2 regions of the Diaphorobacter sp. MNS-0 genome follow, and region 1 is predicted to be linked to the other one. Evidence: riboswitches for the same ligand, from Rfam matches in the RefSeq annotation. Region 1 holds a riboswitch; the other holds the start of a gene.

Region 1 (3,461 bases):
CCTTGGTCTCTCGGCCTGGCGGGCTCCTGACCGCGGGTGTGGCCTGGGCGCTCCTGCCATGCGGCCTGCTGTATACCGCACTGTTGACCGCCGCTCTCAGCGGAAGCGTGCTCCGCGGAGCCTTGTGCATGGTCCTGTTTGGCGTGGGAAGCGGTGTATGGCTGGTGCTGGGGCCGTGGACATTTGGCCGCATTCGCGCTTGGATCGGCGTGAAGGGTGGGGCGTGGGGGTCTCGGCTGGCAGGTGGTGTGCTTTTTTCCCTGGGTGCATGGGCGCTATGGATGGAGGTTGTCCATGGGCAGCCGGCGCCGTGGTGCGTGCCCTGAAAACAGCGTTTTGTGGAACCACAGCGGCTCTGCGAAGCATGCCGTGGCAAGCGAATGGTGCAAACTGAGACGCTCAGGCGTGACGTATCGCTGTCAGATCTCTACCAGCGGAAGTGACGAGTCTGTTCTCATCGACGTGGAGAAATCCAGCTACCCATCGCTGCCTTACTGGATGCGCCACCGTACGTCTGGGGCGCGCGCTGCGTATCAGTGAGGTTGCCGAAGGAATGGGAACGCCCGAACCACGCCAGGATATTTGGCATCGGTGCGACGACTACCAAGGTCTGCTCTGTGCCTTGCAGATGGGTGGGTTGCGCGCGCTGGCCGCGGAGCGCCGGATTTTCTGAGCAGGTATTGAGGTCGCTGGCACTCACCCGGAGCGAGGGCGCAAGCGATTACCGGAGAAAAGGTGTCTGCGAATGCCACCGGACCGGCATCCTGAACCGGGGGTTCAGGTGGGCGAGGGCAGCCAGGCGTTGGGTTCATCTGACGCGAGATGATCACGCTCACCGGGCGATGTACCAAGCCCGTGCTCAATGAGCATTGGTTCAAGGAAATATAAAGCCCGGCAGCACCGCAGACATGTTCATTGTAGTGGGCCGCCCGTGTGCAGCCAGGGGGCAGGCTTTCGCCGTAGTGGTTATAGGAGGCGCCCATCCTCGCCCAGCGCCTCGTCCAGGCGCAGGAGCAACTGCTGCACGCGCTCATCGCTGTCGTGCACGTGCGGCGCGACCGGGGTGGGGGCGATGCGCGCAGGGGCTGAGGCGGCTGCCAAATCGGCGGCTTCGCGGTCGGCGATCTCGAAAGCCAGATTGAGGGCCGCCAGCACGGCGATGCGCTCGCGCGCGCGTACCTTGCCCGCGTCACGGATGCGCGTCATGGCGGTATCCACGCGCTCGACCGCCTCCAGCAGGCGCGACTCCTGGCCGTCCGGGCAGGCCAGGAGATAGCTTTGCTGGAGGATCTGTACCTCGATCTGCTTCATGGCGCGTCTTTCGTCTCGGCAGTGCCGGGGAGTTCGGGCTCGGCAGGCAGGCGGTCCAGCAATGCGTTCACGCGGGCACGGGCCGCCTGCAGGCGGGATTGGAGGGAATCGCGCTCCTGGGTGAGCGCCGCGACCTGTTGCGCCAACAGGGCATTGGTGCGCTGCAACTCGGCATGGCGCAGCAGCAGCCGCTCAACGCGCTCGGCGATCTGGTCGATGGAAGAGGGGGAGGCCATACGCTGCCGATTGTAGGGATCGGCGTGCGAACCATCGTAAAATTGCGCAGTTGGTGCTAGCGGCGTGGTTCACATGCCGCAGTTCAACGGGAAGCAGGGAGGGGCCCTCCGCCATGGAGTGCGTCCTGTGCCTGCGCTGCCCCCGCAACGGTCAGCGGATGAGCCGTACCTCGGCTCCCTCTTCATTGACAAGCCACTGAGCGCCTTGAACAAGCGTTTGGGAAGGCGATGCAGAGCGTTCCGCCAGCCCGGATACCGGCCAACGAGGTGGCTCCGCGTTTCCTTTTGTGAAACCTGGGCCGTTATGCCCAGGTGCCGACGGGGAGGTCGGCCGTGGCGATCTCTCTGTTTGCCCCACATGACAAACACCCGTCCGTTCAATGTGCGCTTGAGTGCGCTTTCCGTGCACGCGCGCGTCGCCGTGCTGCCGCTGGCGCTGGCCGCCGCTTTCCCCGCCGTGTCCCAGACCCTGCTGGCCCAGGCAGCCACAGAACCCCAACTGCGTGAAACCGTCATCACGGCAACCCGCGTGGCCCGGCCGCTGGCCGACATCGTGTCCGATGTGTCCGTCATCGACCGTGAAACTATCGAGGCCAGCGGCGCGGTAGGCGTCATTGACGTGATCTCGCGCCTGCCAGGCGTGCAGATCACGCGCAATGGCGGCCAGGGCAGCAATGGCAGCGTCTACCTGCGCGGCGCGGAGTCGCGCTTTACCGCCGTGTACCTGGACGGCGTGCGCCTGGACTCGCAATCCACCGGCGGCGTGGTGTGGGAGCAAATCCCGTTGTCGCAGATCGACCGCATCGAGGTCGTGCGCGGGCCAGCGGCTGCTGTGTACGGCTCGGATGCCATGGGAGGCGTGATCCAGCTCTTCACCAAAAGGGGTGAGGGTGCGCCGGCGCCCTACGTGGGCGTGGGCCTGGGCAACCAGGGCACGCGGACGGTGCAGGCCGGCGTGAGTGGCGGCACCGAGCAGGTGGACTATGCGCTGGGGCTGTCGCATGAGCGCGCCGATGGCTTCAGTGCCCGCGTAGGCTCCGCCTACAACCCGGACGAAGACGGCTACCGCCGCACCTCTGCCAATGCCCGACTGGGCGTGCAGTTCGACACGACCCATCGCCTGGAGGGCACGCTGCTGGCCAGCAACCTCAACTCGCAGTACGACGGCAGCAAAACGGCCGACGACCGCAATCACCACCAATTGCGCACGGCCAGCCTGGCATGGCTGGCCAAGTGGAGCGACGTGTACAGCACGCGCTTGCAGGTCACGCAGGGGCAGAGTGAATACAGCACCCGGCCCAACTTCTACATGACCGAGACCACGCTGCACAATTACCTGCTGCAAAACGAGTGGCGCCTGGGCGCGCATCTGTTCACAGCCGCGCTGGAGCGCCGCGAGGACGAACTGCACAACCCCGCCACCGAGTTCGTGGGCGACCTCCAGCGTGACCGCTCACAGAACGCGCTCGCGCTGGGCTATGGCCTGAACCAGGGCGCCCATACGCTGCAGGCCAACCTGCGCTATGACGACGACAGCGAGTTCGGCGGCAAAAGCACGGGCAGCCTGTCCTATGGCTACGCCATTACGCCGCAGTGGCGCGTCACGGCAGCGGCCGGCACGTCCTTCCGTGCACCCACGCTCTACCACCGCTTCAGCGAATACGGCGCGCCCGACCTGCAGCCCGAGAAGGGGCGCAACGTGGAGCTGGGCGCGCGGTGGACGCAAGGAGAGAGCAGCGTGGGTGTCGTGGCGTACCGCAACCGCGTCAGCAACCTCATCAATTTCGGCGCCGCGGGCCGCTGTGATTCCAGCTTCGGCTGCTACGAGAACGTGGGCCGCGCCGAGTACAAGGGCGTGACGCTGTCGGCCGCGCACCGCATCGCGGGCGTGTCGGTGCATGGCTCCATCGACTG
Region 2 (3,461 bases), 1.7 Mb from region 1:
ATCATGGCGTGTTTCGATTGTCAAAAAAGGTCCAGCGCGGCCCCGACTCACGGGGCGCACATCAAGAGGTGGCCGTATTGCGGGGCGGGCCCCATGCGTTGTGGCTGGCTTATGCCGGTGCGGTCTGGCGACTGCACTGCGCCGCAGCCTGGTCGCACCGCAGATGCGCGATGAGCGGCTGCTGGTCGTCGCGCTGCCCCCATTGCTCGAAGTACACCAGGTCTTCCACGGGCAGGCGCGGAAGCCAGCCAGCGGTTTCCAGTTCGGGCTTGGCATGGAAGTGGCTGACATAGCCGACACACAGGTAGGCGATGGGGGTGATGCCCTTGGGAATACCCAGCGCCTGCTGCAGGTCAGCCTGGTGAAAGATGCTCACCCATCCCACCCCAAGCCCCTCGGCGCGCGCGGCGAGCCACAGGTTTTGCACGGCACAGACGCTGCTGTACAGGTCCATGGTTTTCATGTGGGTACGCCCTACCACCACCGGACCGGTGCGCTCGCGGTCGCACGTGATGCAGAGGCCGATGGGCGACTCCAGAATGCCCTCGAGCTTGAGACGCTGGTATACCGCGCGCTTGTCGCCCTCGAACATACCGGCCGCTTCGGCATGGGCCTTGGCGAAGGCACCATGCACCCGGCGCTTGGTGTCCTGCGATCGCACCAACAGGAAGTTCCATGGCTGCATGAAGCCTACGGAAGGCGCATAGTGCGCCGCGGTCAGGATGCGGCTGAGCACCTCGTCCGGTACCGGGGTGGGCAGAAACTGCCCGCGCACATCACGGCGTGAAAAGATGGTGCGGTAAATGGCGTCGCGGGCCTCTTGCGTAAAGGCGTGAACGCTTTGCGTGGCTTGCGCCTGCGCGGTATTCATGGCAGTCCCCTGTGCGTGAATAGGTCGCACGCTGCCTGGCCTTGCAGCGCGATGAACGTTCAGGCCGGTCTTCTGGCTTGGATTCATCTGACCCGCCGCGCCTTCCCGGCCTTGGCGGCCAGTGGCATTGAGCGGGGGTCATCTTCCTTACAGCGTTGGGCACGCGGCGGACTCCAACCGCCTTCCCGATTCTCCCTTTGCCTTGCGGCAGCGGGCACCTGAGGACGGGGATGATAACAACCGCAATTCAACCGCAGTTATCGTCCTTTACTGCGCAGCGAGGGCATCCAACGCCCTGGGCTCGAAGTGCCGTGCGATGCCGGCGGCCAGCCCCTCAAACACCGCATCCAGTGTCGGAGCATCGGCACCGAACAGTGCCCGCAGCACGGCTGCGTCCTCGAACAGGCCGTGCAGGTACAGGCCCAGCACATTGCCCCCGGGGTTCTGCCACGCCAACCCGGGCATGATTTCGCGCGCCACATCGCCGCTGGCTGCCATGGCCGGGTGCTGAGCAGTCTGGCCGTGGTGGATTTCATAGCCTTGCACAGCCACGCCGGCAAGATGCCGCCAGGCGCCTTGTACGGCGCCGAAGCACTGGCGCGTGGGCCGCACGGTCTTGGTGGCCTCGAAGCTCGTCACCAACGGCAGCAGGCCCAGGCCTGGGCCATTGCCGTCCACCCCCACGGTGTCGATCAACGCCTCGCCGAGCATCTGCAGTCCACCGCAGACTCCGAGCACACGGCCACCGCGTGCCGCATGGGCAGCAATCGCCGCGTCCAACCCCTGTGCGCGCAGCCAGGCCAGGTCAGCCGCCGTGGCCTTGCTGCCGGGCAGGACGATCCAGTCGGCGCCCTCCACATCCGCGGGGCTGCGCGCCCAGGACAGACGCACACCCGGCACATTTTTGAGCGGCTGGAATTCGTCCAGATTGCTGATGCGCGGATACGCCACCACGGCGATGCGCGTATGCACGGCACCGACGGCGGTGGAGCGCATGTCGAACACGCCGTCCTCCTCGGGCAGGCCATGGTTCCACTGCATCGGAATGGTGGCGACGACGGGCACGCCGGTCTTGTCCTGCAGCATTTGCGGCGCTGGCGCCAGCAGTGCCTCGTCGCCCCGGAACTTGTTGAGCACGAAGCCAGCGATGAGCGCGCGTTCTTCCTCGGGCAGCAACGCCCATGTGCCAAACAGGTGGGCAAAGGCGCCGCCGCGGTCGATATCCGTCACCAGCAGGCAGCGCGCCTCAGCATGGCGCGCCACGCGCATGTTGACCACGTCGCTGGCGTGCAGATTGATCTCTGCCGGCGAGCCCGCGCCTTCGATGACCACCACGTCGTTCTCGGCCCGCAGTGCGTCCAGCGCCGCCGCGATCTGCGGCCACACACGCTGGCTGCGGCCGCGCCATGGCAGTTGCGAAAGCTCATCGCTCACCTGTCCCAGCAGCACCACCTGGCTCTTCGTGTCGGCTTCGGGCTTGAGCAACAGCGGGTTCATGCGCACGTCGGGCACGGCCCGCGCTGCCAGCGCTTGGAAATACTGGGCACTGCCAATCTCGCCGAACTGCTCGCCCGGTGCAGCCACCACGCGCGCGTTGTTGCTCATGTTCTGCGCCTTAAAAGGCGCCACCTTCAGGCCCTGGTTGCTGTAGTAGCGGCACAGCGCGGTGGCCAGCCAGCTCTTGCCCGCACCGCTGGTGGTGCCCAGCACCATGACGCAGCGCGCCGGCCCGGGTCGGGTCTTGTTCATTGCGATTCCTTGTAGAGGCGCCACGATACCTCCAACGCCCGCTGCGACTGCGGTGGCAGCACGCCCAGGCGCACATGCCCGGGCAGGCCAAACGAGGTGCAGTCGCGCAGCTTGACGCCACGCGCGCGCAGCCACTGCAGGAAGGTCCCCACATCCTGCACCGGCGGACATGCCGTGAAGAAGTTGGCGAGACTGCCCGGCGCAACGGCCCAGCCCAGGGCCGCGCACAGCGCCAGTTGCGCGGCCTTCCATTCGCGCAGGGTCGCCAGCGATTGCGCGAGCCATGCCTGCGTATCCGGCCGGACCCAGGCCGCCAACAGGGCAACACCGTCGGCACCGACCGGCCAGGAGGCCGCCAGCGCCTGCACAGCGGCGACACTGCCATCGGCGACCGCGGCACTCGGCCCAATGGCATAGGCCGCGCGTACGCCGGTCAGGCCCAGCGCCTTGTTGGGCGTCCACATCTGCCAGGCGACATCAGGCGCTACGGTGGTGGCTCCCTCCAGGCGCAGTGGTGCATAGGCGCAGTCCAGTATGCGCAACACGCCGACAGGGGCCGGGGCGCACCACGCCGCCAGTGCAGCATCGGTCGTTCCCAACGGGCTGGCCGGTTCGCACGCCCAGTGCAGCGCCGGCTCAGAAGAAGGTGTGTGGCGGCAGTCCAGCCCCCACACCTGGGCCGCGCGGGTGTAGTCGCCGTAGCCATGCGCGGGCACAACGACCTGGCGCGCGCCGCTGCGTGCCGCGTGCGCGGTGATGCGATGAATGAACTCGCTGGCGCTGGCGGAGAGCACCACGCGCTGCACCGCCACGCCGTGGAACGTGGCAATCTGCGCGCGCA

The links. A riboswitch is a leader RNA that binds a small molecule or an ion and turns the genes downstream of it on or off. The one in region 1 is predicted to bind cobalamin.
Region 2: linked by a shared signal. The riboswitch ahead of bluB (5,6-dimethylbenzimidazole synthase) and the one ahead of K2L43_RS05620 (TonB-dependent receptor domain-containing protein) in region 1 are both predicted to bind cobalamin.

What each region holds. Positions count from the first base shown of each region.
Region 1 is NZ_CP080761.1:1,172,713-1,176,173, forward strand. It holds gene K2L43_RS05605 (sulfite exporter TauE/SafE family protein) at 1-326, shown strand, start outside; gene K2L43_RS05610 (cell division protein ZapA) at 967-1,311, opposite strand; gene K2L43_RS05615 (hypothetical protein) at 1,308-1,547, opposite strand; cobalamin riboswitch at 1,582-1,826, shown strand; gene K2L43_RS05620 (TonB-dependent receptor domain-containing protein) at 1,906-3,461, shown strand, end outside.
Region 2 is NZ_CP080761.1:2,839,074-2,842,534, forward strand. It holds gene cobT (nicotinate-nucleotide--dimethylbenzimidazole phosphoribosyltransferase) at 1-5, opposite strand, end outside; gene bluB (5,6-dimethylbenzimidazole synthase) at 110-871, opposite strand; cobalamin riboswitch at 916-1,108, opposite strand; gene K2L43_RS13555 (cobyric acid synthase) at 1,139-2,620, opposite strand; gene K2L43_RS13560 (aminotransferase class I/II-fold pyridoxal phosphate-dependent enzyme) at 2,617-3,461, opposite strand, start outside.